DNA from 4 places in the Bradyrhizobium sp. HKCCYLS3077 genome. Region 1 is predicted to be linked to each of the others. Evidence: predicted binding sites of a transcription regulator. Region 1 holds the regulator's gene; each other region holds the start of a gene.

What was found. Region 1 encodes LexA, which represses DNA repair genes until DNA is damaged. Its sites were predicted from a motif close to TGTTCNNNNTGTGTTCNG; they were not measured.
Region 2: the regulator LexA is predicted to act here: its motif matches at 2,541-2,558, upstream of ACQR0Z_RS00400 (YifB family Mg chelatase-like AAA ATPase).
Region 3: the regulator LexA is predicted to act here: its motif matches at 1,878-1,895, upstream of ACQR0Z_RS17040 (single-stranded DNA-binding protein).
Region 4: the regulator LexA is predicted to act here: its motif matches at 6,187-6,204, upstream of uvrA (excinuclease ABC subunit UvrA).

Annotation. Positions count from the first base shown of each region.
Region 1 is NZ_JBNPTH010000004.1:48,775-56,737, reverse strand. Features, by position in the region: gene ACQR0Z_RS16460 (molybdopterin molybdotransferase MoeA) at 1-934, shown strand, start outside; gene lexA (transcriptional repressor LexA) at 1,142-1,843, shown strand; gene ACQR0Z_RS16450 (hypothetical protein) at 2,125-2,562, shown strand; gene ACQR0Z_RS16445 (ComEC/Rec2 family competence protein) at 3,124-5,415, opposite strand; gene ACQR0Z_RS16440 (hypothetical protein) at 5,554-5,766, shown strand; gene ACQR0Z_RS16435 (glutamine--tRNA ligase/YqeY domain fusion protein) at 5,779-7,464, opposite strand; gene gltX (glutamate--tRNA ligase) at 7,602-7,963, shown strand, end outside.
Region 2 is NZ_JBNPTH010000001.1:80,489-88,451, reverse strand. Features, by position in the region: gene ACQR0Z_RS00410 (ATP-binding protein) at 1-237, opposite strand, end outside; gene ACQR0Z_RS00405 (hypothetical protein) at 373-852, opposite strand; gene ACQR0Z_RS00400 (YifB family Mg chelatase-like AAA ATPase) at 956-2,494, opposite strand; gene ACQR0Z_RS00395 (DUF2336 domain-containing protein) at 2,722-3,792, shown strand; gene ACQR0Z_RS00390 (outer membrane lipoprotein carrier protein LolA) at 3,811-4,569, opposite strand; gene ACQR0Z_RS00385 (DNA translocase FtsK) at 4,755-7,238, opposite strand; gene ACQR0Z_RS00380 (aminotransferase class I/II-fold pyridoxal phosphate-dependent enzyme) at 7,250-7,963, opposite strand, start outside.
Region 3 is NZ_JBNPTH010000004.1:172,661-180,623, forward strand. Features, by position in the region: gene ACQR0Z_RS17030 (outer membrane protein) at 1-631, opposite strand, end outside; gene ACQR0Z_RS17035 (outer membrane protein) at 825-1,583, opposite strand; gene ACQR0Z_RS17040 (single-stranded DNA-binding protein) at 2,057-2,551, shown strand; gene gyrA (DNA gyrase subunit A) at 2,761-5,505, shown strand; gene ACQR0Z_RS17050 (hypothetical protein) at 5,589-5,846, opposite strand; gene coaD (pantetheine-phosphate adenylyltransferase) at 6,127-6,621, shown strand; gene ACQR0Z_RS17060 (peptidylprolyl isomerase) at 6,696-7,259, shown strand; gene ACQR0Z_RS17065 (peptidylprolyl isomerase) at 7,552-7,963, shown strand, end outside.
Region 4 is NZ_JBNPTH010000004.1:163,266-171,228, forward strand. Features, by position in the region: gene ACQR0Z_RS16990 (HAD hydrolase-like protein) at 1-589, opposite strand, end outside; gene ACQR0Z_RS16995 (lipase family protein) at 856-1,854, shown strand; gene ACQR0Z_RS17000 (hypothetical protein) at 2,041-2,343, shown strand; gene ACQR0Z_RS17005 (hypothetical protein) at 2,588-2,914, shown strand; gene uvrA (excinuclease ABC subunit UvrA) at 3,101-6,094, opposite strand; gene ACQR0Z_RS17015 (outer membrane protein) at 6,364-6,999, opposite strand; gene ACQR0Z_RS17020 (outer membrane protein) at 7,291-7,963, opposite strand, start outside.

The DNA.
Region 1 (7,963 bases):
CATCTTCACCGGCGGCGTCGTGCCGGAGGGCGCCGATGCGGTCGTCATCCAGGAGGATACGACCGCGGAGGGCGGCCATGTGGTCCTCAACGAGGCGGCCATCAAGGGCCGGCACATCCGCCCCGCGGGTGTCGACTTCCATCAGGGCATGGTGCTGCTGAAGGCCGGACGCCGGCTCAGCGACCGCGACCTGTCGCTGGCGGCCAGCATGAATCATCCGGCGCTGCCGGTGCGGCGGCGGCCGAAGGTGGCGCTGCTCGCGACCGGCGACGAACTGGTGATGCCGGGCTCAGAGCCCGGTCCCGGCCAGATCGTCTATTCCAACGGCTATGCGCTGCGGGCGCTGGTGCGTAGCGAGGGTGCCGAGCCGATCGATCTCGGCATCGCCGTCGACACGATGGAGGCCACCGTGGCCGGTATCCGCCGGGCGCGCGAGTCTGGAGCCGACATCCTGATCACCACCGGCGGCGCCTCGGTCGGCGACCATGATCTGGTCAAGCAGGCCCTGGAGGCCGAGGGCGTCGAGATGGCGTTCTGGAAGATCGCGATGCGGCCGGGCAAGCCGATGATGCACGGCCGGCTCGGCGGCATGAGGGTGATCGGCCTGCCGGGCAACCCGGTGTCGTCCTATGTCTGCGCCATCCTGTTCCTGGTGCCGCTGATTCGTGCCCTGCTCGGGCGCGAGGAGGTCGCGCCGCCGCGCGAGACCGCCCTGCTCGGCCGCGAACTCGGGCCGAACGACTCACGCGAGGACTATCTGCGCGCGCAGTTGGAAGAGCGCCCCGACGGCACGCTGATCGCCACGCCGGTGAACCAGCAGGATTCGTCTCTGCTCGGGAATCTCGCGCTTTCGCAGGCGCTGGTGATCCGTCCGGCCTTCGCGCCGAAGGCTCCCGCAGGCAGCCCTTGCGAGATCCTGCGCCTGCCCAGGTGAGGCGTCGGTGGGTGGGCTTCCTCCGGTAAAGCTCGGTCCATTCATCATATTTTTAGGATTGCAGAACACACATCGAACAGATAGTGTCCGTTCATGATTTGTTTTTAGTATGTTGCGGGTGACGTGAATGACGGTCGTCCAGTTGGGCTCTGGGACGCAAGAGCTCTTGAGAACTTCGGACGACAACCAACCGGGGACCAGGTCGAGATGCTGACGCGCAAACAGTACGAACTTCTGCGGTTCATCAACGAACGGCTCAAGGAAGCCGGCGTGCCGCCGTCCTTCGACGAGATGAAGGATGCGCTCGACCTGCGCTCCAAGTCCGGCATCCATCGGCTGATTACAGCTCTCGAAGAGCGCGGCTTCATCCGCCGGCTGCCCAATCGCGCCCGCGCGATCGAGGTGATCAAGCTGCCCGAGCTCTCGCAGGCCGCCAACAACCGGCGCGGCGGATTCACGCCGTCGGTGATCGAGGGCAATCTCGGCAAGGTGCGCACCTCGACGCCGGCGCTCGACGATGGCGAGCGTCCCGTCGCGGTGCCGGTGATGGGCCGGATTGCCGCGGGTACGCCGATCGAGGCGCTGCAGACGCGCAGCCACACCATCAGCGTGCCGGCCGACATGCTCGGCAATGGCGAGCACTACGCGCTCGAAGTCCGCGGCGATTCGATGGTCGACGCCGGCATCCTCGACGGCGACATGGCGCTGATCCAGCGCAACGAGTCCGCTGACACCGGCGACATCGTCGTGGCGCTGATCGACGACGAGGAAGCGACTTTGAAGCGCTTCCGCCGCCGCGGCGCGTCGATCGCCCTGGAGCCGGCCAACACGGCGTATGAGGTGCGCATCCTGCCGCCCAACCGGGTGAAGATCCAGGGCAAGCTGGTCGGGCTGTACCGGAAGTACTGAGTCCCGGCGTCTGCGAGGCCGCCGGATCTGCCCAGCAGATCGGCGGTGTGAGCCGCCCGGACTCGCGGCCGCCTATTTATGAGTCAGTTGAGAATGCACATCATGATGTGCAGCGCGGCACACTCAAACGCTTGTGATCGGCAGCGCCCGCGCGCACTGCAGATCAGCGCAGAATTGCCGCGAAGCGCGCGCTAACATCGCTCCCGATGTCCACTCTGATAGAGGCCTGCGCCTGTCCGGGGGGAGCGTGGGTCAGCTATCTCTGAACGAGGAGCGATCCGATGTGTGACTACAGCCTCCATGCCGTTGCCTCCCGTCCCGCCAAAGTCGGCGAGACGCTGATCTCGACGACGTTCCGCGGCACCGCGACCCGCGGCTTCGCCTTGGAAAGCGAGCCGACCGTCGCGGTCTGCATGCTGCCCGGCACCGAGCTCGCCTTTGCCGAGGACGTCCGCTACGACAGCCGCTGGCTGTGGACCCGCACGATCCGCGAGCGCGTCGCCAAGTTCAACACCATCGAGAAGCACATTCCCGACCGCCATCACGACGCGATCGAGTTCGCGGATGGACGCCACGTGCTGGTGACTCAGCTCTGCGAAGGCCAGCGCGTCACCGTGCTGCAATTGCCGGTCAGCAAGCAGCCCGGCGAGCGTCGTGACATCGCGGAAGACGTGCCGGCACAGCAGCCGACGCCGATCCGCCGCATCAGCATCACCTGACCGGTAGGCATCACCTAGGTCACGCGACGAGCGGATCGCATCCGCATTCGTCGTTCCGGATCGCACGCGACACTGCAACCGTCGGACGGCTCTCAGCCAGCTCTGACGATTGCGGTGCCGTTGGCGTCTGTGAATCGTGGAATCGCCCATCCTAACGACCGCACTGGCCATGATGTGCTTCTACAGAATCGCATCTGGCGGCCCCGCGCTCGTTCACCCTCCCCTGGAGGGGGAGGGTCGGCTCATAGGCGCAAAGCGCGTATGAGCCGGGTGGGGTGATCTCTCCACTTGCACCGGCGCCCGCGGCTTCATCCCACCCCGCTCGCCCGCTTCGCGCGCGATCGACCCTCCCCCTCCAGGGGAGGGTGAGACCGATGTCGCGGTGCCTTGCCAGCGTCATCATAGGCAGTCGACGACTGTCGCGCAGAGCAGCCGGCGAAACTTTGTCCCAATCGTCAATGAGAGCATGATGGGCTCGATCGACTTCATGCTCTGGCTGTGTCCTGGTGCTCGCCTCCAGGGCAGGGATTGGGACGCTGCAGCGGTGGCGTGGGCGCCAGCCTAATCCTCACCACCCTGCTCCATCTCCGGCGGCGTCGCGTCCTGCGCGCGCGACGGTGACGCGCGCGGCGTCAGTGTCGCCTCGAACTCGCTGGCCTCGGCCGGCGCCGGCCACCACGGCCGGCCGGTGCCGTCGGCGCGCGCCGGCGTAACGGCGAACCCCTTGCCGCTCTGCACGAGCATCAAGGCGCCCTGCTGCTGCAGCCGCGGACGGTCGATCACAGCGGCCTGGCAGGATTTTGGGGCGGAGCGCGCCGTCACCACCAGCGCAGCGCGGGCGCAATCGTCGGCGAGGGCGTCCGCGCGCAAGGTCAGCGCGACGATGCGGCCGTCGGCCATGGCGACCACGCATCCTTGTTCGTCACAGGACACGCCGTCACTGAGCGACGACTCGGCAGGCAGCCGCGCGTCGGCGTCGGCCGCGAGCCATTCCTTGGTGACGAACACGTCCTTGCCGCTGCGCATCACATGCAGGCGTCCATCGCGGCCGCGGACGGCCACGGCACGCCCATCGCCGGAGACGAGAATGTCCGGCTGCGGCGTCACGACGGCCCAGGCCGCGGCCGCCGCCAGCAGCACCGCGCCCGACCAGCGCAGCGGCGTGCGCAAGAGGCCGATCAGCACGAGTCCCAGGCTGGCTGCGATCAGCGGCCCGATGCCGAACGCCTGGATGCGCCCGACGGCGCCGGGTAATGCGGCGACCCATCGGGTCACCGCGATCATCCAGTCGATGCCCCAGCCCATCACCGTCCAGCAGACGCCGTCGAGGCCGAACGGCGCCGCCAGCAGGCCTAGCAGGCCGGCCGGCATCACCAGCACCGAGACCACCGGCATGGCCGCAAGATTGGCCAGCACGCCGTAGGGCGTGACGCGGTGGAAATGAAACGCCGCATAGGGCGTGGTCGCAAGCCCCGCGATCAGCGAGGCCAGCAGCAGCATGGACAGTTCGCGACCGCCCCACAAAGCGATGCGCTGCGTCGTCGAACTGTCCGGCGTGGCAAACAGTTTCGGCAGCCCGAACTGCACCAGCGCGACGAGGCCGAGCGTCGCCGCAAACGACATCTGGAAGCTCGGATGCACCAGCGCTTCGGGAGCCGCGATCAGCACGACCATCGCGGCCACCGCGAGCGTGCGGAAGGTGACGGCGCGGCGGTCGACCATCACGGCGATCAGCACCACCGCCGTCATGAAGAACGATCTTTGCGTCGCGACCTCGGCGCCGGACAGCAGCAGATAGAACGCGGCCGCAAGCAGCGCCGCGGCTGCCGCCCATTTCTTGATCGGATGGCTGATGGTGAGGCCCGGGATCAACGCGAGCAGCGCGCGCATCGCGAAGAACACGACGCCGGCAACAACCGCCATGTGATAGCCCGAGATCGACAGCACGTGGCCGAGGCCGGAGATGAACATCGCGTCGTTGACGTCGGGCGTGATGGCGTCGCGCCGCCCGGTCAGCAGCGCGGTGGCGATGGCGCGCTCGTCGCCATTCAGCCGCGCACGGATGCGCGCATCGATCGCATCGCGCAGGCCCTGCATGGTCGCGGCATAGCGCAACGCCAATCCGCGCTCCTGCGCCGGGGGCTGCACGGTGATCGCACCCATCACGAAGCCGGAGGCGCCGATGCCCTGGAAGAACATGTCGCGCGCAAAATCGTAGCTGCCGGGACGCACCGGCGCGAGCGGCGGCAGCAGCCGTGCCTTGAGCTGCACGAAGCTGCCGACCTCCGGCGCCGTGCCCTTGCGCACCGCGAGCCGCACGCGCGCGAGCGTGACGCTGCTGCGCGGGCTCTCCATCGACGTCACCCGCAGCACGATGCGGTCGCTGCGCTCGCGGATATCGCGCGCTTCGACGAAGCCCGTGAGCGCGACCGAGTACAGCGGCCGGGCCAGCACGGGATGGGCGACGCGGGCGGTCTTGGCGGTCGCGACGGCAAACCCTGCCGCCGCCGCTGCGATCATTACGGCCGCCGGAAACAGCCGATGCCGGCGCATCAGCCCGGCCGCGACGCAGAGCAGCACCGCCGTGACGGCGGTGATCCACAGCACGGGCTCGTGGTCGGCGGAAAAATACAGCGCGATGCCGGCGCCGAACGCGACGGGCACCCAGGGCAACAGCCGCCCTGCGCCGGCCTCGTCCCGGGCCCAGCTCCCGAGCTTGCCGGCAAGCGACGGCCATGCGCCGGCGCCGATGGCGGACCAGCCGCCGGCGAGCGCGCCGCGCGGCGGCCAGACATCGGCCATCACGCCCGCGAACCCGCGCCGCCCTCCTGGCGGCCGCACCGGCCCCGCCATGCCCACACCACCCGCTACCGGACTGGCGTCAGGCTACCGGAAGCTGTGCGAGCGCGCCTAGCAGAACGGAACGGGAATATCGGTCGATGCATTCCGCGATGCACTGGAACTTTCGTCCGTCCCCGGAGTTATACGGCAATGGACGACCACGCGATCGACGACCCCTTCGCCGACCTCGAACTCGACAAGGCGATCCACCTGCGCTGGACCCTGCGCGACATCAAGGCCAACCGGCTCACCCTTTCTCCCGTCAGCGACGAGGACCTGTCGCTGCTCACCGAGCGCGGTCTCGTCGAAGTCAGCGACGGCGTGCCGGCGCTGACCGATGCCGGCCAGGATGCGATCGGCTGAGCCGCGCGCGCCTCAGCCCTTCGCGACCTCCTTCGCGAAGGTGTCGCGCAGGCCGATGGTGCGGTTGAACACCAGCCTGTCGGGCGTCGAGTCGGGGTCGCGCACGAAGTAGCCCTGGCGCTCGAACTGCATCGGCTCGGCCGAATTGCTTTCGGCGATCGCCGGCTCGATGCGCGCGTCGGTCAAGACCTCCAGCGAGTTCGGATTGAGGTCAGCGGTGAAGTCCGCCGCGTTCGGGCTCGGATTGGCGAACAGCTGGTTGTAGATGCGAATCTCCGCGACACGCGACTGCGCGGCCGGCAGCCAGTGCATCGTCGCCTTGACCTTGCGTCCGTCGGGCGCGTTGCCGCCCTTGGTCGCGGGATCATAGGTACAGCGCAGCTCGACGATCTCGCCGGCGTCGTTCTTGATGACCTCGCGGCACTTGATGAAATAGGCGTAGCGCAGCCGCACCTCGTTGCCCGGCGACAGGCGGAAGAACTTCTTCGGCGGGTTCTCCATGAAGTCGTCCTGCTCGATATAGAGCTCGCGGCCGAACGCGATTCTGCGCGTGCCGGCCGAGGGGTCGTCCGGATGGTTGATCGCCTCGAGCTCCTCGACCTGGCCTTCCGGATAGTTCTCGATCACCACCTTCAAGGGACGCAGCACCGCCATGCGGCGCTGCGCCGTGCGGTTGAGCTCCTCGCGGATGCAGAATTCGAGCATGCCGACATCGACGATGCTGTTGGCCTTGGCGATGCCGATGCGCTTGGTGAATTCGCGCACCGCCGCCGGCGGCACGCCGCGTCGCTTCAATCCGGCGATGGTCGGCATACGCGGATCGTTCCAGCCGGAGACATGGCCGTCCTGCACCAGCCGCGTCAGCACGCGCTTGGACAGCAGCGTGTAGGTGAGGTTGAGGCGCGCGAACTCGTACTGCCGCGGATGCGACGGCACCGGCAGCTTGTCGAGCAGCCATTCGTAGAGCGGCCGGTGATCCTCGAATTCGAGCGTGCAGATCGAATGCGTCACGCCTTCGATCGCGTCCGACTGGCCGTGGGCGTAGTCGTAGCTCGGATAGATCTTCCAGGTGTCGCCGGTGCGCGGGTGGTGGGCGTGCAGGATCCGGTACAGCACGGGGTCGCGCAGATTGATGTTGCCGGCGGCCATGTCGATCTTGGCGCGCAGCACGCGCGCGCCGTTGGGGAATTCACCCGCCTTCATGCGCCGGAACAGGTCAAGATTCTCCTCGACGGTGCGGTCGCGGAACGGGCTGTTCTTGCCGGGCTCGGTCAGTGTTCCGCGCGCCAGCCGGATCTCCTCCTGGGTCTGGTCGTCGACATAAGCGAGGCCGGCCTTGATCAGGCCTTCGGCCCACTCGTAAAGCCGCTCGAAATAATCCGAGGCATAGAACAGGTTGTCGTCCCAGTCGTAGCCGAGCCAGCGCACGTCGGCCTGGATGGAATCGATGTATTCCTGCTCTTCCTTGGTCGGATTGGTGTCGTCGAAGCGCAGATTGCAGCGGCCGCCGAATTCCTTGGCGATGCCGAAATTGAGACCGATCGACTTGGCATGGCCGATATGCAGGTAGCCGTTCGGCTCCGGTGGGAACCGGGTGACGACCGTCTTATGCTTGCCGCTGTCGAGATCGGCCTGGACGATGTCGCGGATGAAGTCGCGCCCTGCCTCTGCCGTCGCTGCCGTGTCGTTCGTGGTCATCAAGAAATATCCTGCTCCGGAATTTGGCAGTCTATGTGCCAAATCCGCCTCCCCCAAGGAAGGCTTTAGTTATGCGATAGGCCTGCTATACACCCCCCGCCCGCTTGAGCCCCTGCCTGGATTTCGTGCTGCCGCCCATGACCACCCCGATCGTCACGCGCTTTGCCCCCTCCCCGACCGGCTTTCTCCATATCGGAGGCGCCCGGACGGCCCTGTTCAACTGGCTGTATGCGCGCGGCCGCGGCGGCAAGATGCTGCTCAGAATCGAGGACACCGACCGCGAGCGCTCGACCGACGCGGCCATCACGGCCATCCTCGACGGGCTGAAATGGCTCGAGCTCGATTGGGACGGCGAAGTCATCTACCAATATAGCCGCGCCGCACGGCATCGCGAGGTCGCCGAGCAGCTGCTCGCCAGCGGCATGGCGTATCGCTGTTATGCCACCGCCGACGAGCTGGCAGCCATGCGCGAGAAGGCGCGCGCGGAAGGCCGCACTCG
Region 2 (7,963 bases), on a different contig from region 1:
CAGCCGCATGCTGAGCGTTGCAAGGCCGACGCAGGCGAGCGCGAACAGGAAGCTCGCGCCGATCGCGAAGGTGTGCGGGTTATAGCCGGAATTCTCGGAGATGCTGGCCTTGATGAAGCCATAGGCGCCGCCGAACCCGGCGGAGAAGATCATCAGCGACCGCAGGATCGCGAAGATGGTGCGGTGACGGCGCATGAAGCGGCGCAGCTGCAGCCTGATATGAAACATCCGTCCCATCGCTCGTCCCCGACGATCTCGATTCCAATGTCGTTGCCGACCCGCACCATGCGACGTCGGTCTTGCCGAGACTTTGAAGGCTGCTCCACACGTGCAACGCCCGTGCAGAGATGGTGAACCGGACGTTAGTCCGGGTCACAGCACCGGATTGACCGGGGAAGGCGAGTGACTGCGTGCCGCGACGATCAGCGCCGCCGCTTCGCGCGCGCTGGTGCGGCTGGAGCGCACATAGATGCGATAGTCGGCGCGGCCATCCGCCGCATCGTCACGGGCGAGATAGATCAGCGTCGCGTCCGGATGCGGATCGGCGGCGATCGCGACGACCTGGGTGGCGGCGCTCATGCCGCAGCCCTGATCCTCCCGGCCAGGCGCATCATCCACGACCACGAAATCGGCCGTCTCCGGACTGTCGGCCAGCGCCACGCGCACCGTCGCGCGTGCGGGATCGTCGGTGAAGTCGACATGGAGATCGGCGTGGAACGGGCCCGAGCCGAGCAGGACGCTGTCGGCGCCGATGGCAATGCAGGGCTGGGCGGAGGGCGCCAACTCAATCTTGGCAAAGACAGCGGCCGCGATCAGCGGCACGGCCGACACGATGACCTTGAAACGCAACATGACACGCACCGACGCAACAGGCCTAGGGGCGGAAACGCGGGCCTTATGGTTGTCGGAGCGTAAAGAGAAGTCGTTACCAGAGGGTTGATGGAGGGCGTCGCGGTTACGCCGCGTGCCGATTGTCCTCGGCCAGGGCGCGATAGGAAAGGGCCTCCGCCAGATGCAGCCGGCCGATCGTCTCGGCATGGTCGAGATCGGCCAGCGTACGCGCCACGCGCAGCACGCGGTGATAGCCGCGCGCCGACAGCCGCATCGTCTCGGCGGCCTCGCGCAGCAGCTTCTGGCCAGGTGCATCGAGCTTGGCGATGTCGTCGAGCACGGCGGCCGGCGCTTCGGCGTTGGTCCGGATGTGCGGCAGGCCGGCCTTGGCGTAGCGGGCGCGTTGCAGGTCGCGCGCGGCGGCGACGCGGGCCGCGACCTCGGCGGAGCCTTCCTTGGACGGCGGCAGGATCAGGTCGGCGGCGGTGACGGCGGGCACCTCGATGCGCAGGTCGATGCGGTCCATCAGCGGGCCGGAGATGCGGGTCTGGTAGTCGGCGGTGCAGCGGTCGATGCGGCCGCGCTTGCAGGCATAGCCGGGCTCGAAAGCATTGCCGCAGCGACAGGGGTTCATCGCGGCGACCAGCATGAAGCGGGCAGGGTAGGTGACGCGGTGGTTGGCGCGCGAGATCGAGACCTCGCCGTTCTCAAGCGGCTGGCGCAGTGAATCCAAGACGCGCGGGTCGAACTCCGGCAGCTCGTCGAGGAACAGCACGCCCTGATGCGCCAGCGAGATCTCGCCCGGCCGCGCGCGCAGGCCGCCGCCGGTCAGTGCCGCCATGCTCGCCGAATGGTGCGGGCTGCGGAACGGACGCCGATTGGTCAGCGCGCCGCCCTCGATCTCGCCGGCGACCGAGGCGATCATCGAGACCTCCAGCAGCTCGGCCGGCGACAGCGGCGGCAGGATCGAAGGCAGCCGCGCCGCCAGCATCGACTTGCCGGCACCTGGACTTCCGATCATCAATAAATGATGGCCGCCGGCGGCTGCGATCTCCAGCGCCCGCTTGCCGCTCTCCTGGCCCTTGATGTCGCGCAGGTCGAGCAGGCTCGCGGGCGCCTCCTGGATTTTCGGTTGCGGGCGCGACAGCACCTGCGTGCCCTTGAAGTGATTGGCGATCTGGATCAGCGACGTCGCCGCGATGATCTGAAGGTCGGGACTGGCCCACGCCGCCTCGGCGCCGCAGGCGGCCGGACAGATCAGCCCCTCCTCACGCGCATTGGCGCCGATCGCGGCCGGCAGCACGCCGGCGACGGGCGCGAGCGAGCCGTCGAGGCCAAGCTCGCCAAGTACGGTGAAGCCGCTCAGCGCATCCGGCGGAATCGCGCCAATCGCCGCCATCAGGCCGAGCGCGATCGGCAGGTCGTAATGGCTGCCTTCCTTCGGCACATCGGCGGGCGCCAGGTTGACGGTGATCCGCCGCGCCGGCAGCGCGAGGCCAGAGGCGATCAGCGCCGAACGGACTCGTTCGCGCGCCTCCGACACTGCCTTGTCCGGGAGGCCAACGATCGCGAACGCCGGCAGTCCCGGCGCGACCTGGACCTGCACGTCGACCGCGCGGGCCTCGATCCCCTCGAAGGCGACGGTGGAAACGCGCTGGACCATGGTGCCCCTCCCGATGCAGAGGCTAGCGGAAGCGGAGGGCGTTCGCAAGAACAAGACGAGAACATTGGCCCGGGCCGGGTGAAATCCGTTAACGACGGCCTGACGCTTCCGTAGTTCCCCGTGGTTGGCTTAACGCCCCTTTAGTCCGGCCTTCGCATTCTTCCGCAAATTGATGAGCGATGCGCGCCGCCTCACAGCCGGCCGGCGCCGACCATGAGAGAATTGCAATGCCCCCAGCGCCTGCGGCAGCTCCATCCGTCAAAACGCCCGCCGGTGAGGCGAGGACGGTGTCCGAACTCGCCACCGACATGCTGCGCCGGACCACCAGCCTGTTCCTCGCCGGCCCGCGTCCGGCGTCGGACGAGCAGCTCGATCTCTATGACCAGATGTTCGCCCGGCTGATGCCGCAGGTCGCGACCGATCTGGTAGCCGAATTGAGCATGGCGCTCGCCGGTGTCGAGCGTGCGCCCTACGCCACCGTCCGTCTGCTCGCGGTGCATCCCGAATTGCGGGTCGCAGGTCCGATGCTGGCCAAGGCGGCCGTGCTGACCGAACGCGATCTCGCGGAGTTCATCCGGGCCGGTAGCCCGGCGCATCTGGCCGCGATCGCCAGCCGCAGGGGCATCGGCGACAGTCTCACGACGCAGCTGATCGCCCGCGGCTTCCCGGCCGTGCGCATGGCGCTGGCGCAGAACCTCACCGCGAAACTCTCCGAGGACGGCTATCGCAGCCTGTTCAAGATCGCCGAGCGCGATGAGGACCTGGCCGAGAAGCTGGCGCTGCGCACCGATCTCCCGGCCAAGCTGTCGCGCGCTTTCGTCGCCGCCGCCAGCGAGGCCGCCCGCACCCGCTTCATCAAGGCCGCGCCGCCGGCGACCCGCGCCACGCTGCAGGCCGCGCCGACCCGGTCGTCGGGCGCCGCGATGCGGGCGATGTGGGACTATGAGCAGGTCAAGGCCGAGGTCGCCGCGCTCAATCGCAGCGGCAAGCTCGGCGACTCCGCCGTCAATCGCTTCTGCGTCACCGGCGATTTTCCCGCCGTGATCGCGGCGCTCGCGCTGCTCTGCGTGGTCTCGATCGAGACGATCGAATCGCTGCTGCAGGATGATCGCCTGATGGATCTGCTGCTGGCCTGCAAGGCGGCGCGGCTGGGCTGGGCGACGACCGCGATGATCCTGCGCGCGCGTCCCGGCTGCGACGCGCTTGCCGCCGACGACGTCGAGGAGGCGCGCAAGCGCTTTGAGAAGCTCGCGCTGTCCGAGGCGCAGTGGAAGGTCCGCGGCCTCGAGTCGCGCTGAGCGGTGCGCCGCCCGGCGTCAGCCCGGCGGCGTGCTGTAGTTGGTGAAGTCGATCTTGAACATCGCCGGATCGAGCTTCTTCGTCGTGTCGAGGTTGTAGACGGCGATGGTCGTGTCGTAGCCTTGCGGATCGGTCACGGTCCACTGCTTGAGCTGGCCGTCCTTGGCGCCGAGCATCAGCATCAGCCGGCTGGTGCCGATCAGCGCCTGCTTCTCCTCGATCGTGATCGTCACATAGAGATCGTCCGAGGACACCGCGATGACGTTGGTGTCCTTGAGCAGGTCGATCCGATCGGACAGCAGATAGCGCAGCGGCGTCTGCGACAGCGGGTAGACGTCCTGGGTCGCCAGCTTGCGGTCGCGCACCACCAGCGACGAGCCGTCGGCGACGATGTCGATCGGCGTCGGCGGCTCATATTCGAAGCGCACCTTGCCGGGCTTCTGGATGTAGAAATCGCCCTTGGTCTTGCTGCCGTCCGGGCCGACCTGAACGAAGTTTCCGACCAAGGTCTGCAGCGACGACAGATAGGCGCTGACCTTGGCGGCCTGCGCCTTCTGGTTGGCGTCGAACGAGGTGAAGATGCTGGCCGGCACGTTGCGCCGGGGATCGGGAATGATCGGGTTGGGCGGCGTGGTCTGGGTGGCCACGGGACCGCCGCGCTGCGGCTCGGAGGCGCTGACCGGGCCGCCGCTCTTCTGCCCCGCTTTGGGCGCCGGCGTGCCCTGGGCGGCCGCATGGCCGGTCGCTGTGAGGACGGTGATGGCGCCCGCCACCATCCAGGTCGACAAGCGGCGGCCGCGGCAGGCCGCTGGAGATGAAAACGTGCTGTTCAACAAGGGGCTTTTCAAAACGGCGTCCTGATGTTTCCGCGTTTCTATCGTGGTTCGGTCGGTCAGCGTGATCGTAATTGCGTGAAGTTACGACACGGAAACGGCAGATCTGGGACCGAGACGGGCAGGGCTCAGAACCCGCCTTCTTCCTCGGGCACCAGGATCTCGCGCTTGCCGGCGTGGTTGGCCTGGCCGACGATGCCTTCCTGTTCCATCCGCTCCATCAGTGAAGCGGCCTTGTTATAGCCGATCTGCAGCCGGCGTTGAATGTAGCTGGTCGAGGCCTTGCGGTCGCGCTTCACCACGGCCACGGCCTGCGCGAACAGGTCGTCGCCGCCGCCGCCGCCACCCATGCCGGTGGCGTCGAACACGGCGCCGTCCTCCTCGCTCGGCTCCTCGGCGGTGACCGCCTCGAGATATTCCGGCGAGCCCTGGGCCTTGAGATGGCGCACCACCTTCTCGACCTCCTCGTCGGAACAGAACGGGCCGTGGACGCGGCTGATGCGGCCGCCGCCGGCCATGTAGAGCATGTCGCCCTGGCCGAGCAGCTGCTCGGCGCCCATCTCGCCGAGGATGGTGCGGCTGTCGATCTTCGACGTCACCTGGAAGGAGATGCGGGTCGGGAAGTTGGCCTTGATGGTGCCGGTGATGACGTCGACCGACGGACGCTGCGTCGCCAGGATCACGTGCAGGCCGGCGGCGCGCGCCATCTGGGCGAGGCGCTGCACGGTGCCTTCGATGTCCTTGCCGGCGACCATCATCAGGTCGGCCATTTCGTCGACGATGATGACGATGTAGGGCAGGGGATCGAGGTCGAGCTTCTCCTCCTCATAGATCGCCTTTCCGGTCTCCTTGTCGAAGCCGGTGTGGACGGTGCGCGTCAGCTCCTCGCCCTTGTTGCGGGCTTCCGCAAGCCGGGCGTTGTAGCCGTCGATGTTGCGCACGCCGAGCTTGGCCATCTTCTTGTAGCGCTCCTCCATCTCGCGCACCGCCCATTTCAGCGCGACGACGGCCTTCTTCGGGTCGGTCACGACGGGCGTGAGCAGATGGGGAATGCCGTCATAGACGGACAGTTCGAGCATCTTCGGGTCGACCATGATCAGCCGGCACTGGTCGGGCCTGAGGCGATAGACCAGGCTCAGGATCATGGTGTTGATCGCGACCGACTTGCCCGAGCCGGTGGTACCGGCGATCAGCATGTGCGGCGTGCGGGCGAGATCGATGATGATGGACTCGCCGCCGATGTTCTTGCCGAGGCAGAGCGGCAGCTTGGCGACGCTCTCCGTCGCCTCCTTGGCCACCAGCAGCTCGCGCAAGTAAACCTTCTCGCGATGCACGTTCGGCAGCTCGATGCCGATGGCGTTGCGGCCGGGCACGACGGCGACGCGCGCCGACAGCGCGCTCATCGAGCGGGCGATGTCGTCGGCCAGGCCAATGACGCGCGACGACTTGATGCCCGGCGCCGGCTCCAGTTCGTACAGGGTGACGACGGGGCCGGGATGCGCCTTGACGATCTCGCCGCGCACGCCGAAATCCTGCAGCACGCCTTCCAGCGCGCGCGAATTGGCCTCCAGCTCGCTCTTCGACAGCGGCTGGCGGTCGGAGGATTTGGGCGCCGCCAGCATCGAGACCGACGGCAAATCGTATTTGTCGCTGGACTTCTTCGGCGGGGTTTTCGGCGCCGGCTTTTTGCGCGCCTTCGGAGCCGGCTCCTCCTCCTCGTCGTCCTCCTCGTCGCCGGCCGCCTCTTCCTCCTCCTCCTCGTCCTCGTCGCCCTCCATCTCGGGCGCGAGGGTCGGCTTCTTCTGGCCGCGGGCGAGGCTCGGCTCCTGCCGGCCGGCGGCGGCCGTGCGCGGTTGCGGGCCGGAGGAGACCAGCGCGCGATAGGCCGTCGAGAGGAACCAGCCGATCTGCGCCTTCGCGCTCATCAGCGCGTGGAAGATCCAGCCGAGCCGGATGGCCTTGCGGTCGTCGTCATCCTCGGGATCGGCGAGCGGCGTGTCGTCCTCTTCCTCGTCGACCAGGCTCGGATCGGCTTCCTTCGCGCCCATGCCGCCGGCGACCAGCAGGCAGCCGATCATCGCGACCAGCAGCAGCGTGCCGAGCACGATGCGGTAGATCACGCCGGGCGGGCCGAACACCACCGCCGGCGCGCGCACCAGGGCATCGCCGACGACACCGCCGAGGCCGGTCGGCAGCGGCCAGGCATGCGAGCGCGGCCAGCAGCTGGCGAAGCCGGCGGCGATGACGGCTGCCAGCACCCAGGCGCCGAAGCGCAGCGCCTCGCGATCGAACGGCCGGTGCGTCATCATCCGCCAGCCGCGGACGGCCAGCGGCAGGATCGCCATGATCGAGCCGAGGCCGAGGATCTGCATCAGGAGATCGGCGCTGATCGCGCCGGGATAGCCGAGAATGTTGCGGATCGCGCGCGAGGTGGCATGCGACAGGCTTGGGTCCTGCACCGACCAGGTCATCAGCGCCGCGGCAGCGACACCGCACAGCGCGATCAGGCCGAGGCCCGCGAGCTCGCGCAGCCGCCGCACCAGCGCCTCGCGCAGCGAGGTCGGCAGATGGTTGACCAGGGGAATGACTCGTTCGATCGCCGGCATCCGCATCCGCCCCGCGATTATCCGAGTGTCTCGACCAGCCGGTGCAGCGCCTCGCCGGTCGAGGCGGCATCGGCCACCAGCGCCAGCCTGATATAGCCGACACCCGGATTGAAGCCATCGGGTTGCGGCCGCGCCAGATAGCTGCCGGGCACGACGCGCACGCCGGCGTCGCGATACAGCCGCAGCGTTACCTCCTCGTCGCCGCCGCGATCGGCGACGTCGAGCCAGACGCAGAAGCCGCCGTCGGGGCGTTGATAGCCGTAGCGGTTGCCGATGATCTGGTCGGCGAGGTCGAACTTCGCGCGGTACAGCCGCCGATTCTCCTCGACATGCGCCTCGTCGGCATAGGCCGCGACCGCGACATGCTGCAGCGGCACCGGCACCTGCGGCGCTGCGACATTGCGCAGCTCATGGAAGGCCGCGAGGAACCTGCGGTCGCCGGCAGCGAAGCCGATGCGCATGCCCGGCACGTTGGAGCGCTTCGAGAGCGACTGGAACGCGACGACGTTGGTGTAGTCGGGCCCGGCATGCTCGAGCATGCTGCCCGGCGCCTGCCGCGTGTAGATCTCCGAATAGCATTCGTCGCTGAAGATCAGGAAGCCGTAGGCGTTGGCGAGCCGGACCAGCTTACGCATGTAGTCCACTGATGCCACCGACCCTTGCGGATTCGCCGGCGTTGCGAGGTAGAACGCGACGGTGCGCGCCAAGGTCGCCTCGTCGATTGCATCGAG
Region 3 (7,963 bases), 120 kb from region 1:
TGCGGTTGCCCATGAACAGGTGCTCGTATTCGGCAGCCACCGACCAGTTCTTGGCGAAGCCGACCTCGACGCCGGTGCCGACGGCCGCGCCCCAGCGCGTGGCGCTGGACTGGTCGATCAGCGCACCGGTGGCGGTGCCCAGGCCGTTGTACTTCTCACCCGCGACCGCGGCGCCGCCCTTCACGTACCAGAGCACGTTGTTCCAGGTGTAGCCGATCTGGCCGGTGAACACGCCGATGCCGTTGATCTTGGTCTGGTTGGTCACGGCCGGGGCGAGCTGGCTGACATTGCTGCCCTTGAGGTTGGCCCAATTGCCCTGGGCCTCGACCCCGAACACCCAGCCGCCTGCCTGCCAGCGATAGCCGATCTGGCCACCGGCCAATGCTCCGGTCGCGTCGTGGCAACCCTCCGCGTTGGTGGCGGCCACGCCGCCGAAGGTGACGTTGTTGGTCCAGCAGGTGCGGGCGAAGCCGCCGCCGGCATTGAGGCCGACGTAGAAGCCGCTCCAATCATAGATCGCAGCGATCATCGCAGGCGCCTTGGTGAAGGTGCGCGCGGGCAAGTCGGCAGCGATGGCCGGCGCAAGCCCCAGCGCCAGCGAAGTTGTCGCCCCCAGCAACAGACTTCTCATCGCATTCCCCAAACCTAGTCCGACGCCCGCACGCACGCTCTCACCAACGCCCACCCGCGACGCCTTGATAGCCCCTCTGACCGGAAAAAGCCGTCACCCAAACGACACAGCCGGCTAGCAAGTGTCGGGACCAGCACACAAAAAAAGGCCGGCGCGAGGCCGGCCTTTCGACAAATTCAAGTTCAGGTTGCGATCAGTAGCGCGACAGGGCCGGGCCGCCGAAGTGATAGGAGATGCCAGCCTTGACGGTGTGGATGGTGTCGTTCCACTCCGAGCGGTTGGCGGCGACCGGCGGGTTGTTGTACTGCAGCGTGCTGCGGCCGAAGTCGATGTAATTGTACTCGACCTTGGCCGACCAGTTCGCCGCGAACATGTACTCGGCGCCAGCGCCGACGGTCCAACCCCAACGCCAATCGTTGACGGAGCCGCCGAACGCCGGTCCGAGCAGGCCACGGTCGTAGCGATGCTGGAAGTCTCCGACCGAGGCACCGCCGCTGACGAAGAGCAAAGCGGGGCCTGCAGCCCAGCCGAGACGGCCCTTGATGTCGCCGAAGCCGCGCAGGTGCGTGAAGTAGGAATCGCCGAAGCCGGCGTTGATCTCGGCCGAACGGCCGTTGATGTCGGCCCAGTGGTAGTCGCCTTCGAGGCCGAACACGATGTTGTCGACCTGCCAATTGTAGCCGACCACGCCGCCGACGAAGCCGCCGTTGAAGTCGTAACGCTGCGTCGGGGTGAAGCCGACGACGTTCGGTCCACCGAAGTAGGTCTCGTCGCTGCGGCCCCAGCCGCCGCCGCCCTGCACACCGAGATAGAAGCCGGTCCAGGTCGGGAGCGGCGCGGGCGCGGCCATCGGCGCCTTCGTGTAGGGGCGGGCGGCGAGATCAGCGGCGCTCGCGGGGGTCAGCGACCCCAACACCATCAAGCTGACTGCTCCAAGAAAAATTCGTTTCATCCCAAGGTTCATCCCAAGTCTCCCGCTTTGGCGTCTCCACAGGGTCCCCGGAGGCGCACATTCTGTGAGTGGGTGCGACCGCGGATGCGGCCTCAATCCATCCGAAAATATACGCGATTCAACCCCCAATACCGTCTCCCAAAAGCCACAGGAGGGGAGGAAGTGAGGCGATCTAAGTTTATGTAAGTTAAAGAATTTTTGACCATTCACGGGAACTTTTCAGGGTTCCATTTCTCGGCCGTCCGGTTCCATCGGGTTTCATGGAACTCCACGCATGGTTGCATACACAGTCGCGCGAACAAAACTGGAACAATCGGCGCTGGCCTGCTATATGTGGATAAGCGACGAGAAGGCAGGTGGCCGGCGCGGCAACCGTATAGGGTCCGCCGCGAGAGGAAGGGGTGAGCCACCGTGGGCCGAGAGGCCGGTGGGCCACAGCCGGCCCGGTGATCTGAAAACCGCGGGAGAGTGTGATGGCGGGTAGTGTGAACAAGGTGATTCTGGTCGGAAATCTGGGCAAGGACCCCGAGATCCGGCGGACGCAGGATGGGCGGCCGATCGCCAATCTGAGCATCGCGACGTCGGAAACGTGGCGCGACAAGAACACCGGCGAGCGCAAGGAAAAGACCGAGTGGCACCGCGTGGTGATCTTCAACGAAGGTCTCTGCAAGGTCGCCGAGCAGTATCTCAAGAAGGGCTCCACGGTGTACATCGAGGGCGCGCTGCAGACCCGCAAATGGACCGACCAGAGCGGCGTCGAGAAGTACTCGACCGAGGTGGTGCTGCAGGGCTTCAACTCGACCTTGACGATGCTCGGTGGCCGTGGCGGCGGAGGCGGGGGCAACTTCGCCGACGACACGGGCGGCGGTGATTTCGGCATGAGCAGCCCGTCCTCGGCGCCTGCGCCGCGCCGCCCGATGGCAGCCGCCAGCCGCAACAGCGACATGGACGACGACATTCCGTTCTGAGGTGAAAACGCGCGCGGGAAACCCGGCTCCGGCCGGGCCGCGCGCGACGCCCGCGGCCACCGTCGATCGCAACGTAAGATCTCGTTAAGTCGCTGGAAATGCGGCTATAAAAACCTTCGCGCGGGAACGTGGAGGGGTGGCCTGCCGCGACGCGATGCGCTATATGATTCCAAGCGATTTTCGCGTGTCAAAACCGACCGGTATCCCCTTTGTCCGATAAAGAAGATGAGAAGCCCGGCGAGCCGGGCGGACCTTCCGACATTCGTCCCGTCTCCATCCTCGATGAGATGAAGCGCTCCTACCTCGATTACGCGATGAGCGTGATCGTGGCGCGGGCGCTGCCCGATGCGCGCGACGGCCTGAAGCCCGTGCACCGGCGCATCCTCTACGGCATGTACGAGAACGGCTTCGAGTGGAACAAGCCGTACCGCAAGTCGGCGCGCACCGTCGGCGACGTCATCGGTAAATACCATCCGCACGGCGACCAGTCGGTCTATGACGCGCTGGTGCGCATGGCGCAGGACTTCTCGATGCGCGTGCCGCTGATCGACGGCCAGGGCAATTTCGGCTCGGTCGACGGCGACATGCCGGCGGCGATGCGCTACACGGAATCGCGCCTGACCAAGATCGCGCAGTCGCTGCTCGACGATCTCGACAAGGACACCGTCGACTTCCAGCCGAACTACGACAATTCGGAACGAGAGCCGTCGGTGCTGCCGGCGAAGTTTCCGAACCTGCTCGTCAACGGCGCCGGCGGCATCGCCGTGGGCATGGCGACCAACATCCCGCCGCACAATCTCGGCGAGGTCATCGACGCCTGCATCGCGCTAACCGACAATCCGGCGCTGTCGATCGACGAGCTCAACCAGATCATCCCCGGACCGGACTTCCCGACCGGCGGCATCATTCTCGGCCGGGCCGGCATCCGCTCCGCCTATCACACCGGCCGCGGCTCGATCGTGATGCGCGGCAAGGTGACGATCGACACCATCCGCAAGGATCGCGAGGCGATCCTGATCACGGAAATCCCGTACCAGGTCAACAAGGCCTCGATGGTCGAGCGCATCGCCGAGCTGGTGCGCGAGAAGAAGATCGAGGGCATCTCGGACCTGCGCGACGAATCCGACCGCGACGGCTTCCGCGTCGTCGTCGAGCTCAAGCGCGACGCCGTGCCGGACGTGGTGCTGAACCAGCTCTACAAGTTCACGCCGCTGCAGACCAATTTCGGCGCCAACATGGTGGCGCTGGACGGCGGCCGGCCGCAGACCATGAACCTCAAGGATCTGCTGAGCGTGTTCGTGGCGTTCCGCGAACAGGTGGTGACGCGGCGGACCAAGTTCCTGCTCAACAAGGCGCGCGATCGCGCCCACATCCTGGTCGGCCTCGCCATCGCGGTCGCCAATATCGACGAGATCATCCGCGTTATCCGCACCTCGCCCGATCCGAACACCGCGCGCGAAACCCTGATGTCGCGCGACTGGCCGGCGCAGGACGTGGCGGCAATGATCACCCTGATCGACGATCCGCGCCACCGCATCAATCCGGACGGCACCGCGCGGCTGTCGCTCGAGCAGGCCAAGGCCATTCTCGATCTGCGCCTGCAGCGCCTCACCGCGCTCGGCCGCGAGGAGATCTCCGACGAGCTCGACAAGCTCGCGCTGGAGATCGCCGACTATCTGGACATCCTGCGCTCGCGCGCCCGCGTCCAGGACATCGTCAAGACCGAGCTGTCGGCGATCAAGGCCGAGTTTGCCACCCCGCGCCGCACCGTCATCGCCGAGCAGGAAGGCGAGATGGAGGACGAGGACCTGATCCAGCGCGAGGACATGGTCGTGACCGTGTCGCACGCCGGCTACACCAAGCGCGTACCGCTGTCGGCCTATCGTGCGCAGCGCCGCGGCGGCAAGGGCCGCACGGGCATGCAGACCCGCGAGGAGGATTTCGTCAGCCGGCTGTTCGTGGCCTCCACGCATACGCCGGTGCTGTTCTTCTCGTCGCGCGGCCAGGTCTACAAGGAGAAGGTCTGGCGGCTGCCGATCGCAGCCCCCAACGGCCGCGGCAAGGCGCTGATCAACATCCTGCCGCTCGAGCAGGGCGAGCGCATCACCACGATCATGCCGCTGCCGGAGGATGAGTCCTCCTGGGCCAATCTCGACGTGATGTTCGCCACGACCGGCGGCAATGTCCGCCGCAATAAGCTGTCGGATTTCGTCGACGTGCGCCGCTCCGGCATCATCGCGATGAAGCTCGATGAGGGCGAGGAGATCGTCAACGTCCAGATCTGCACCGAGCGCGACGACGTGCTGCTGACCGCCGCCGGCGGCCAGTGCATCCGCTTCCCCGTCACCGATGTGCGCGTCTTCACGGGCCGCACCTCGATGGGCGTGCGCGGCATCGCGCTCGCCGAGGGCGACAAGGTGATCTCGCTGTGCATCCTGCGCCATGTCGAGACCACCTCGGACGAGCGCACGGCCTATTTGAAGATGCGCCGGGCGATGTCGGGCGACGCGACGACCGAGGAGCCGGTCGAGACCGAAAGCGAGGAGGCGGCCGCGGGTGCGATCCAGCTGTCGCAGGAGCGCTATGTCGAGATGTCGGCACAGGAGCAGGTGGTGCTCACCGTGTCGGTCAATGGCTATGGCAAGCGCACTTCATCCTACGAGTACCGGACGACCGGTCGCGGCGGCAAAGGCATCGTCGCGATGTCCGTCAACAACCGCAACGGCAAGCTGGTCGCATCGTTCCCGGTCGAGGACAGCGACCAGATCATGCTGGTCACCGACAAGGGCCAGCTCATCCGCTGCCCGGTCGACGGCATCCGCATCGCCGGACGCTCCACCCAGGGCGTCATCGTGTTCAACACGGCTGACGATGAGCACGTCGTCTCGGTCGAGCACATCGGCGAGGAGACGGAGAACGGCAACGGGGCGGCTGAACCGGCGAATGGCGAATGAGGTGCGAGTGGCGAACAGGGCGTAGCGAGTAGGGGACGAATCATAGTCCCAAACTATTCGCTATTCGCTATTCGCTATTCGCTTCACTGCGCCCGCTCGACGCCGACGACGCGGGCCTCGCGGATCGCGGTCTTGGTGCCGGCGGTGCGCAGGCAGGCGGCCTCGAAATTCGGCCAGGCCTGCTGCGAGCAGTCGCGGCCGATGGGGCGGATATCCAGACGGTCAGCCTTGGCCAGCGGACGCGGCACGCTCGCTTCGACCTGCGGGGCAAAGCCCGGCAGGAGGGTGAGGGCGGCAGCCACGGAGCCGGCCGCTGCAATCGCAGAAAGCGCTTTGATCATGACGGTCCCCTGTCCTGGTCTCGATGTCGGGCCGTTCGCGGCCCGTCGTTCGTTAAGGATTTGATAACCATTCCGGGTTTCGGGATGCTTTCGCGCGCCGGCCGAAATGATTTCATGGCGCCGCGGCTGTGTTTCGCGGCCCAAGTTCCGACGAAACAATCGCGGTCAGCGGCTGCAGTTCCGTCCGGCCCGTGCGAGACGCGGCCGCGGCCATCACAGCTGCGCCAGCCGGCGGCCCGCGCAGCTTGCCCGGCTGTTCCGGCCGGTATAGGACGGACGCATGCAACGCATTGCGCTCTATCCAGGCTCGTTCGATCCCGTCACCAACGGCCATCTCGACGTGGTCCGGCAGGCCGTCCATCTCTGTGACAAGCTGATCGTCGCGGTCGGCGTGCACCACGGCAAGAAGCCGCTGTTCTCCACCGAAGAGCGGCTGGCCATGGCGCACGAGGTGTTCGGGCCGGTCGCCGCCGCCGCGGGCTGTGCGTTCGAGGCCTCGACCTACGACAATCTGACGATCACGGCGGCGCAGAAGGCCGGCGCGATCCTGATGATCCGCGGCCTGCGCGACGTCAAAGATTTCGATTATGAGATGCAATTGGCTGGCATGAACCAGACCATGGCACCGTCGATCCAGACGGTGTTCGTGCCGGCCTCGGTATCGGTTCGCCCGATCAACGCCAGCCTCGTCCGTCAGATCGCCGCGATGGGCGGCGAGATCTCGCACTTCGTGCCGCCGTCGGTGGTGGCTCCCCTGAAAGCCAAGTTCGTCTGACGATCCGTCGGCCGGCGCCCGCGTACGTCGGGTCGTCGACTTTCGCGTTCCCCTCTCATCCTTTCGGAGTTTCCATGATCCGAGCTATCGCTTTCGTCTTCGCTCTCGTGTTCGCGCTGCCGGCGCTGGCGCAATCGCTGCCCGCCGGTCTCGACAAGCAGAATGCGCTGGTCATCGACACCACCAAGGGCCGCATCGTCATCAAGCTGCGCACCGACCTGGCGCCGCAGCACGCCGAGCGGCTGAAGACCTTGGCGCGCGAGGGCTACTACAACAACGTGCCGTTCCACCGGGTGATGGAAGGCTTCATGGCGCAGACCGGCGACGGCCAGAAATTCGACGGCACTGGCGGCTCGAAATATCCGAACCTGAAGCAGGAGTTTTCGCAGACGCCGTTCAAGCGCGGCACCGTCGGCATGGCCCGCCGCGGCGACAGCGTCGATTCCGCCAACTCGCAGTTCTTCATCTGCTTCGGCGATGCGTCCTTCCTGAACGGCCAGTACACGGTGATCGGCGAGGTCGTGCAGGGCATGGACGTGGTCGACAAGCTCAAGAAGGCGCCTCCGGGCTCGGCGGGCGGCGCCGTGACCGATCCGGACAAGATGGTCAAGGTCCAGGTCGCCTCGGATATCAAGTAACCGCCCTCGAGACGCGGGCGGAGCAGGGCACCCGGCGCTCACGGCCGGGTTCCCGCCGCTTAAGGAACCCTTTGCCACGCGCCGTCCACCGGGTCGACAGCCGGGGCGGCTTCAGCTTTAAGCGGGTTGGGTCTATTCTGGACCCGCATCGCCCGGGCCTCGTTGTGCTCGGATTGCCGTCAGGAGGGGTGGCGGCCGCACAAGAGAAGGCGCCGCGACATTTCAGACCCCCGGACCGGACTGTCCGTTGTCCTGCCCCCTCATTAATTCAACCAGAACCTGAGAGACCAGAATGGCTGCGACCGAAAATACCTTGATCCTCGAAACCACCCAGGGCCCCGTCACCATCGAGATGCGTCCCGACCTCGCGCCCGGCCATGTCGCGCGCATCAAGGAGCTCGTCCGCGAGGGCTTCTATGACGGCATCGTGTTCCACCGCGTGATCGACGGCTTCATGGCGCAGACCGGCTGTCCGCAGGGCACCGGCACGGGCGGCTCGGGCAAGAAGCTGAAGGCCGAGTTCAACGCCGAGCCGCATGTCCGCGGCACCGCCTCGATGGCCCGCGCCGCCAGCCCGGATTCCGGCGACAGCCAGTTCTTCATCTGCTTCGACGACGCCCGCTTCCTCGACAAGCAGTACACCGTCTGGGGCAAGGTCACCGAGGGCATGGAGAACGTCGACAAGATCAAGCGCGGCGAGCCGG
Region 4 (7,963 bases), 110 kb from region 1:
TGAACACGTAGTCCGGGCTGCGATCGCGCAGCGCCTTCTCCGCGGCATAGCCCCAGGTCACCGCGCCGCAGGCGATGCCGGCGGCGTGGGCGGCTTCGATGTCGCGCGTCTCGTCGCCGATCGCGATCGCCGCCTGGGGAGCGACGCGCGCGCGCTTCACGACGCGGCGGAATTTGCGCGCCTTGCCGAACACCGAGGCAGAGCAGTCGAAATCGGCGAACAGCCGCGCACGCGCGCCGAGCTTCTGGCGCGCATTGGCCTCGCTGTCGGAGGAGACCAGCGCGAGGCGCGTGCCGTTGGCGGCCAGCCGGTCGAGCATGATGTCCACGCCCGCAAACAGCGGGATGCTGGCGGCGTGCTTGGTCTTCAACTGGCGCACGTGCCGCGCGATGAACGGCAGCTTCCAGCCGGGCACTTCGAGGAAGTCGAGGATCTCGCGGGTCGAGGCGTGGCGGAGGCCGTCGATGTCCTCGTCCCTGACCTCGCGAAAGCCGTAGCGCCTCGCGACGGTGTTCACGTGCAGCCGAAACCACGGAAAGCTGTCGGCAAGCGTGCCGTCGAGATCGAAGATGACGAGAGCGTAGGGCATCGCGGGTGAGACACTGCCGTGCTGAGGACGATCGCGGTCGAAGGTACCCGATGAGGGCCGTTGCGCGCCAGCATGCGCGTCCACGCCGCAGGTGCCTGTGGCATGAGCTGCCGGGAGCATCGTCGATAACCTGGAGTTGAACGTGTTGTGATGAGTCTGCGCTGGTTGTTGGCGTATGATGAGCGTGCGCCGAGGGGCTCACGCCCCTTGTCGCAAACTTGTTTTCAGTCTCGTCGCTCCCTTATTTCAAATCAGAGAGATTTCAGATGCCCTTCAACAAAAACGCAGCCGCGTACCTGTCCTACTACGCCTATATCGACGACGCGCTGGCGACGGTGCAGGCCAACGATTTCGCGCAATATCTGCAGGCCATTCCGTCCGGACCGGCCAATGGCCCGTGGTCGCTGTGCTGGGGCCCGGCCGTGAATGACGGCGTGCTCGCCTATGTCGCGAAGGGGAATGACGGCAGCTATGGGCTCGCCTTCCGCGGCACCGATGTCGATGGCTCCGTCTCCGGCACCTTCGAGAACATCGGCGCCGATCTCGAGGCGTTCTTCACGGTGCCGTTCCTGTATCCGCAACAGCCGCTCGCGGCCGGTGCCGCGCAGGCGCAGATCTCGTCGGGGCTGAACGGCGCGCTGGCTCTGGCGATCGGCTTGACCGATCCGGTCACCGACATCTCGCTGCTGGACTATCTGCGCGGCCTTGCGAAGTCCGGCCCGCTCGACCTGACGGTGACGGGCCACAGTCTCGGCGGCGCGCTCGCCGTCGCGGCCACCGCGTGGCTGCAGGATCAACTGCCCAAGGCCGGGCCGGTCTCGTTCAAGCTGTGGCCGCACACATTCGCTGCGCCGACGATGTGGAACGCGGCGTTCGCCACGCGCTTCGCCCAGCAATTCACCTATTATGCGGCGGTCAACAGCAACGACGCCGTGCCGATGGGCTGGGCCAATCTTCAGACGCTGCAGAACACCTATCCGGCGCCGTACCCAAGCCTGGAGCACACCGATTTCAGCATCTATCTCGCCGTCCTGGCGGTGGAGGCCGTCGTGGCCAAGCTCGGCTACACCCAGATCGCGCCGAGCAATCCGGACGTCTGGGCCGAGCCGCTGCAGTCCGCGGCAGCGTGGACCGATGAAGCAGGGCTGATGCACTCGATGCAGAACGTCTACTTCAAGCACGTTGTCGGCAAGGCCGGGCCGAATCTCCCCGGTACGACCACGACGGGCATCGCGCGTCCGCGCGCGGTCGCCGTGGCGGCGTGATCGCACCGGCGCGACGCTGCATTCTCCGGCATGCGACGTGACTCTTGCAGACCCGAATCTTCGGATCTGCAAGAGGCGATCGTCGCGTGTCCGATCACGATTGCCTCACGGCTTTTGTGAGCGTGCGCTGCGGGAACGTCTGCCGCACCGCGGCCGTTTACCTCGCACGCAAGCAAGGAGATTCACATGCAACGCACGATCAAGATGGCCGCGCTGGCCGCTGCCACCCTCGTTATCGGCACCGCCGCCGCATCGGCACAGGGCTATGCCCGATACAATGATTCTATGGCCTTCGTGCCACCGGCGCAGAGCTACGATTCCGAGCCGGTCTATGGCGCCGCGGCTGCGCCGGTCTACGCGCCGGGTCCGGCGGCCTGGGGCCGCGGCTACAACGGCACCAACCATCCGACCCCCGGCTCGACCCAGGGCGACGTCGGTCCGTCCGGCAACAACAACGGCACGCTGACCGGCGTCTATCGCCAGTGGTAATCGCCATCGCGTGAGTTAGTGCGCGTGAGTGAGTACGCGTGAGGTGAAAGCCCGTCGCTCGGACACGAGCGGCGGGCTTGTCGCGTCCGCCTCTGTGCAGGCAGAGCTTGTCTCAGCCCGGATCACCCGATCGCGTCAACGTGAACGATGCGCTGTGTCGCAGCAATTGTCGCGGCCTCGCGCGGAACCCATGAGGTACTTACGTTGTTTGCTCCGCGATAATTAGGAACGAAGGAGCAAGTTCATGACGCGCATGTTTGGTTTGGCGGCGTTGACCGCTGTCACGGTCATTGCCGGCACCGCGGCGGCCTCGGCCGGCGAGTACGGCCCCGGCGGCTATGGCTATGGCGGCCAGGTCACCAGCAACTACGCCTATCGCGACTCCTACGCCTGGGCACCGGCCCCGGTCTACGAGGAAGGCTACGTCGCCGTCGCGCCGGGCCCGTATTACGGCCCGGGCTGGGGCGCCGGCTACAACGGTACCAACCACCCGACCCCGAGCTCGACCCAGGGCGACGTCGGCCCGGGCGGCAACAACAACGGCACGCGGAGCGGGTATTACCGCTGGTGAGTTGAGTTCTGAGTGAGAGATAGGACGACCAAGCCCGCTGCTCTTAATTGAGCGGCGGGCTTCTTCTTGGTGGACGGCACCGCCGACTCAGCCGTCATCGCGAGGAGCGCAGCGACGAAGCAATCCAGAGTCCCGCCTTTGGCTCTGGATCGCGTCGCTTCGCTCGCGAGGACGATCAAACAATAATTACTCCGCCGCCTCGCTCGCCGCGCCACGCCCGCGCTTCTTCGGCTTGGCCGACTTCTCCAGCACCGGTTTCAGGAATTGTCCCGTGTAGCTGCGCGGCGCTTTCACGATGTCTTCCGGCGGGCCCCAGGCGACGATCTCGCCGCCGCCGTCGCCGCCTTCGGGGCCCAAGTCGATCACCCAGTCGGCGGTCTTGATGACCTCGAGATTGTGCTCGATGACGACGACCGTGTTGCCCTGCGCCACCAGCTCGTGCAGCACCTCCAGGAGCTTCTTGACGTCGTGGAAGTGCAGGCCCGTCGTTGGCTCATCCAAGATGTAGAGCGTGCGGCCGGTGGCGCGCTTCGACAGCTCCTTGGCGAGCTTGACGCGCTGGGCCTCGCCGCCCGAGAGCGTGGTGGCCTGCTGTCCGACATGGATGTAGTCGAGGCCGACGCGGCGCAGGGTCTCGAAGGTGTCGCGCACGCGCGGCACCGCCTTGAAGAACTCGGCGGCCTCCTCGACGGTCATGTCGAGCACGTCGGCGATCGACTTGCCCTTGAACAGGACGTCGAGCGTCTCGCGGTTGTAGCGCTTGCCCTTGCAGACGTCGCAGGTGACGTAGACGTCGGGCAGGAAGTGCATCTCGATCTTGATGACGCCGTCGCCCTGGCAGGCCTCGCAGCGGCCGCCCTTGACGTTGAAGGAGAAGCGGCCGGGCTCGTAGCCGCGCGCCTTCGCCTCCGGCAGGCCCGCGAACCATTCGCGGATCGGGGTGAACGCGCCGGTGTAGGTCGCGGGGTTGGAGCGCGGCGTGCGGCCGATCGGCGACTGGTCGATGTCGATGATCTTGTCGATGTGCTCCAGGCCCTCGATGCGGTCGTGCGGCGCGGCCGCCTCATTGGCGCCGTTGAGCTTGCGCGCGATCGCCTTGTACAGCGTGTCGATCAGCAAGGTCGACTTGCCGCCGCCGGACACGCCGGTGATGGCCGTGAACAGGCCGAGCGGAATCTCGGCCGAGACGTTCTTGAGATTGTTGCCGCGCGCGTTGACGACCTTGATGGTGCGGCGATGGTTCGGCGGCCGCCGCTCGGGCACCTCGACCTCTAGCTCGCCGGTGAGATACTTGCCGGTCAGCGACTTCGGGTTGCGCATGATCTCGGCGGGCGTGCCCTCGGCGACGATGTGGCCGCCATGGGTGCCGGCGCCGGGGCCGATGTCGAGCACGTAGTCGGCGAGACGAATCGCGTCTTCGTCATGCTCGACGACGATCACGGTGTTGCCGAGGTCGCGCAGCCGCTTCAGGGTGTCGAGCAGCCGGGAATTGTCGCGTTGGTGCAGGCCGATCGAGGGCTCGTCGAGCACGTAGAGCACGCCCGTCAGGCCCGAGCCGATCTGCGAGGCCAGGCGGATACGCTGGCTCTCGCCGCCGGAGAGGGTGCCGGAGGAGCGGGCGAGGGTCAAATAGTTCAGGCCGACATCGAGCAGGAAGGTCAGGCGGTCGCGGATCTCCTTGAGGATGCGCGTGGCGATCTCGGTCTGCTGCGCGTTGAGCTGGGCCGGCACCTCGGCGAACCATTCGCCTGCGGCCTTGACGCTGAGGTTGGAGATCTCGCCGATATGCTTGCCGCCGACCTTGACGCACAGCGCCTCGGGCTTCAGCCGGAACCCCTTGCAGCCGGCGCAGGGCACGTCGTTGAAATATTTGCCGAGCTCCTCGCGCGCCCATTCGCTCTCGGTCTCGCGGAAGCGGCGCTCGATGTTGGTGATGACACCTTCGAACGGCTTCTTGGTGTCGTAAGAGCGGACGCCGTCCTCATAGGTGAACTTGATCTCGTCATCGCCGGAGCCGTGCAGCAGCGCGTTCTGCGTCTTCTTCGGCAGGTCCTTCCACTTGGTGTCGAGCGTGAACTTGTAGAACTTGCCGAGCGCGGTCAGCGTCTGCAAATAATAGGGCGAGGACGACTTGGCCCAGGGCGCGATCGCGCCCTTGCGCAGGGTCACATCCTTGTCGGGAATGACGAGGTCGGCATCGACATGCTGCTCGACGCCCAGGCCGCCGCATTCCGGGCAGGCGCCATAGGGATTGTTGAACGAGAACAGCCGCGGCTCGATCTCGGGGATGGTGAAGCCGGAGACCGGGCAGGCAAACTTCTCCGAAAACAGGATGCGCTCGGGCCCGCTCTTGTCGTGAATTTTTGCCGTCTTCTTCTTTTCCTTCTCCTCCGCCGGCGCAGCGGAGGCGGGGGCGTCGGCGAATTCGACGACGGCCAAGCCCTCGGCGAGCTTCAGTGCGGTCTCGAAACTTTCGGCGAGGCGCTGGCCGATGTCGGGGCGCACGACGATGCGGTCGACGACGACGTCGATGTCGTGCGGGAATTTCTTGTCGAGAACAGGCGCCTCGGCGAGCTCGTGGAAGGTGCCGTCGATCTTGACGCGCTGAAAACCCTTCTTGAGGTATTCGGCGAGCTCCTTCTTGTACTCGCCCTTGCGTCCGCGCACGACCGGCGCCAGCAGATACAGGCGCGTGCCCTCGGGCAGCGCCAGCACGCGGTCGACCATCTGCGACACCGTCTGGCTCTCGATCGGCAGGCCTGTCGCGGGCGAGTAGGGCACGCCGACGCGCGCCCAGAGCAGGCGCATGTAGTCGTAGATCTCGGTGACGGTGCCGACGGTCGAGCGCGGATTCTTCGACGTCGTCTTCTGCTCGATCGAGATCGCCGGCGACAGGCCGTCGATCTGGTCGACATCCGGCTTCTGCATCATCTCCAGGAACTGGCGCGCGTAGGCCGACAGCGATTCGACGTAGCGGCGCTGGCCCTCGGCATAGATCGTATCGAAGGCGAGCGAGGACTTGCCGGAACCGGAGAGGCCGGTGAACACCACGAGCTTGTCGCGCGGGATCTCGACGTCGATGTTTTTCAGATTGTGCTCGCGGGCGCCGCGGATGGTGATCGCCCGCAGGCTCGACGAGTTGGCTTGCGCGCGCTGCTTGGCCTTGAGCACTTCATCCATGACGATCGTCCCACGGCGCAAGGCTGCGCCATCGTTGCAGGCGCGTTACGCCGGAAGCCGGCAATCGGACGCCAGAGGGGAAAAGGTATCGTCGGAACGTAGGAAGAACGAGGGCGGATTTCCAGTGCCGCAGGCGAATCATCAACAATGCGCTTGGCGAATGGCAGCGACTGGCAGGAGCGGACGGTTCCGCTCGCGACTTCCGGCCAAAGAAAAAGCCTCCGCCCTTGCGAGCGGAGGCTGTGTGCGTTGGCCCGAAGGCGTCGTTCTTAGAAGTGGTAGTTCACGCCGACCTGCACGGTGTGCAGGTTGAGCGTGCCCGAGGGGATGTTGTTGGCGAAGTAGTTCTCGCTGCTCAGGCTCTTGTAGAGGTATTCGCCCTTCAGCGACCACTGCGGCGCGAACATCCACTCGGCGCCGGCGCCGACGGTCCAGCCGGTGTGGAACTTGCTGTCGGACACCGTGGCACCCAGGAAGGTGTTGCTCAGCTTGTTTTCAGCCCAAGCGAAACCGCCGGTGGCGTACAGCAGGGTCGGGCCGAAAGCGTAGCCGATGCGGCCGCGAACGCTACCGGTATCCTGGATCTTGGTTTCGAACGTGCCCAGGAAGCCCGGGATCACGCCGGTCGCCTTGATGCTCGACCAAGCGGCATCGGCCTCGAGGCCGAACACGACGGCGCCCTGCTGCCAATTGTAGCCGATCGTGCCGCCAGCGAGGCCGCCATCCGGGCCGTTGTCTTCAACGGTGGCGTAGCCGCCCATTGCACCGATGTAGAAACCGGTCCAGGTCGGAACCGGCGCCAGCACCGGGGCCTTGGTGTAGGTCGGGCGCGCAGCGAGATCGGCGGCGGCAGCGGGAGCGGCCAGGGCGGCCATGGCCACGGTCGCGAGCAGGATCTTCTTCATTGTTGTCTCCAGTTTAGTCCTTGAAGTCCGCGTCGCACCGATAGTCTTACGCACGAAACAGACTCACCCGTTCAAGTTGACGGGGGTCCTATAGCCCGGTTCCGAGCGGATTGCCGTCACCCTGAAGCCACACTCGGGACGAAACCGCGTTTTTACGGGTGGGTTCCCGAAAGCCTTTGTCACACAATGGCTTGGTTCCCTGTGTGACAGGGCTGCGGAGGTGGCGTGCGGGCAACAAAAAAGGCCGGCTGAGCGCCGGCCTTTCTCAAAACACAACTGAGTAACGGCCGATCAATACTTCGCGACGACTGGCCCGCCGAAGCGATAGTTCAAGCGCGCCGTGAACAGGTCCACATCCTGCTTGATGTTATCGTTCTGGGTGAAGACCGCGCCGCGGAACGGAACGTTCGTGGTGCCCATGAAGAGGTGGTCGTATTCGAAGCCGACCGACCAGTTCGGCGCAAAGGCGTATTCGACGCCGGCGCCGACGGAGGCGCCCCATTTGTGCACGGTCGTGGTGGCCAGCACCGTGTTGACCACGCCGGAAAAGATCTCGTACTTGGTGTCGGTCACGGCCGCGCCGCCCTTGGCGTAGAGCAGGGCGTCACCGAAGGAGTAGCCGATCTGGCCGGTGAACAGGCCGAAGGCGGTGAGCTTGGTGCGGTTGCGGTCGGGAACGAACAGCGGCGTGGCATTGTTGCCGGTCAGATCGGCCCAATTGCCTTGCGCCTCCAGACCGAACACGACCTGGCCCATCTGCCAGCGATAGCCGAACTGACCGCCCACGGTGCCGCCGGTCGCGTTGTGGCAGCCCTCGGCACGGCCATCCGCCAGTGTCCAGCAATTGCGGCTCGTGCCATAGCCACCGTTGATGCCCAGGTAGAAACCGCTCCAATCGTTGATGGCGACGATCATCGGCGGCGCCTTGGTGTACGGACGGGCCGCCATGTCGGCCGCCGAAGCG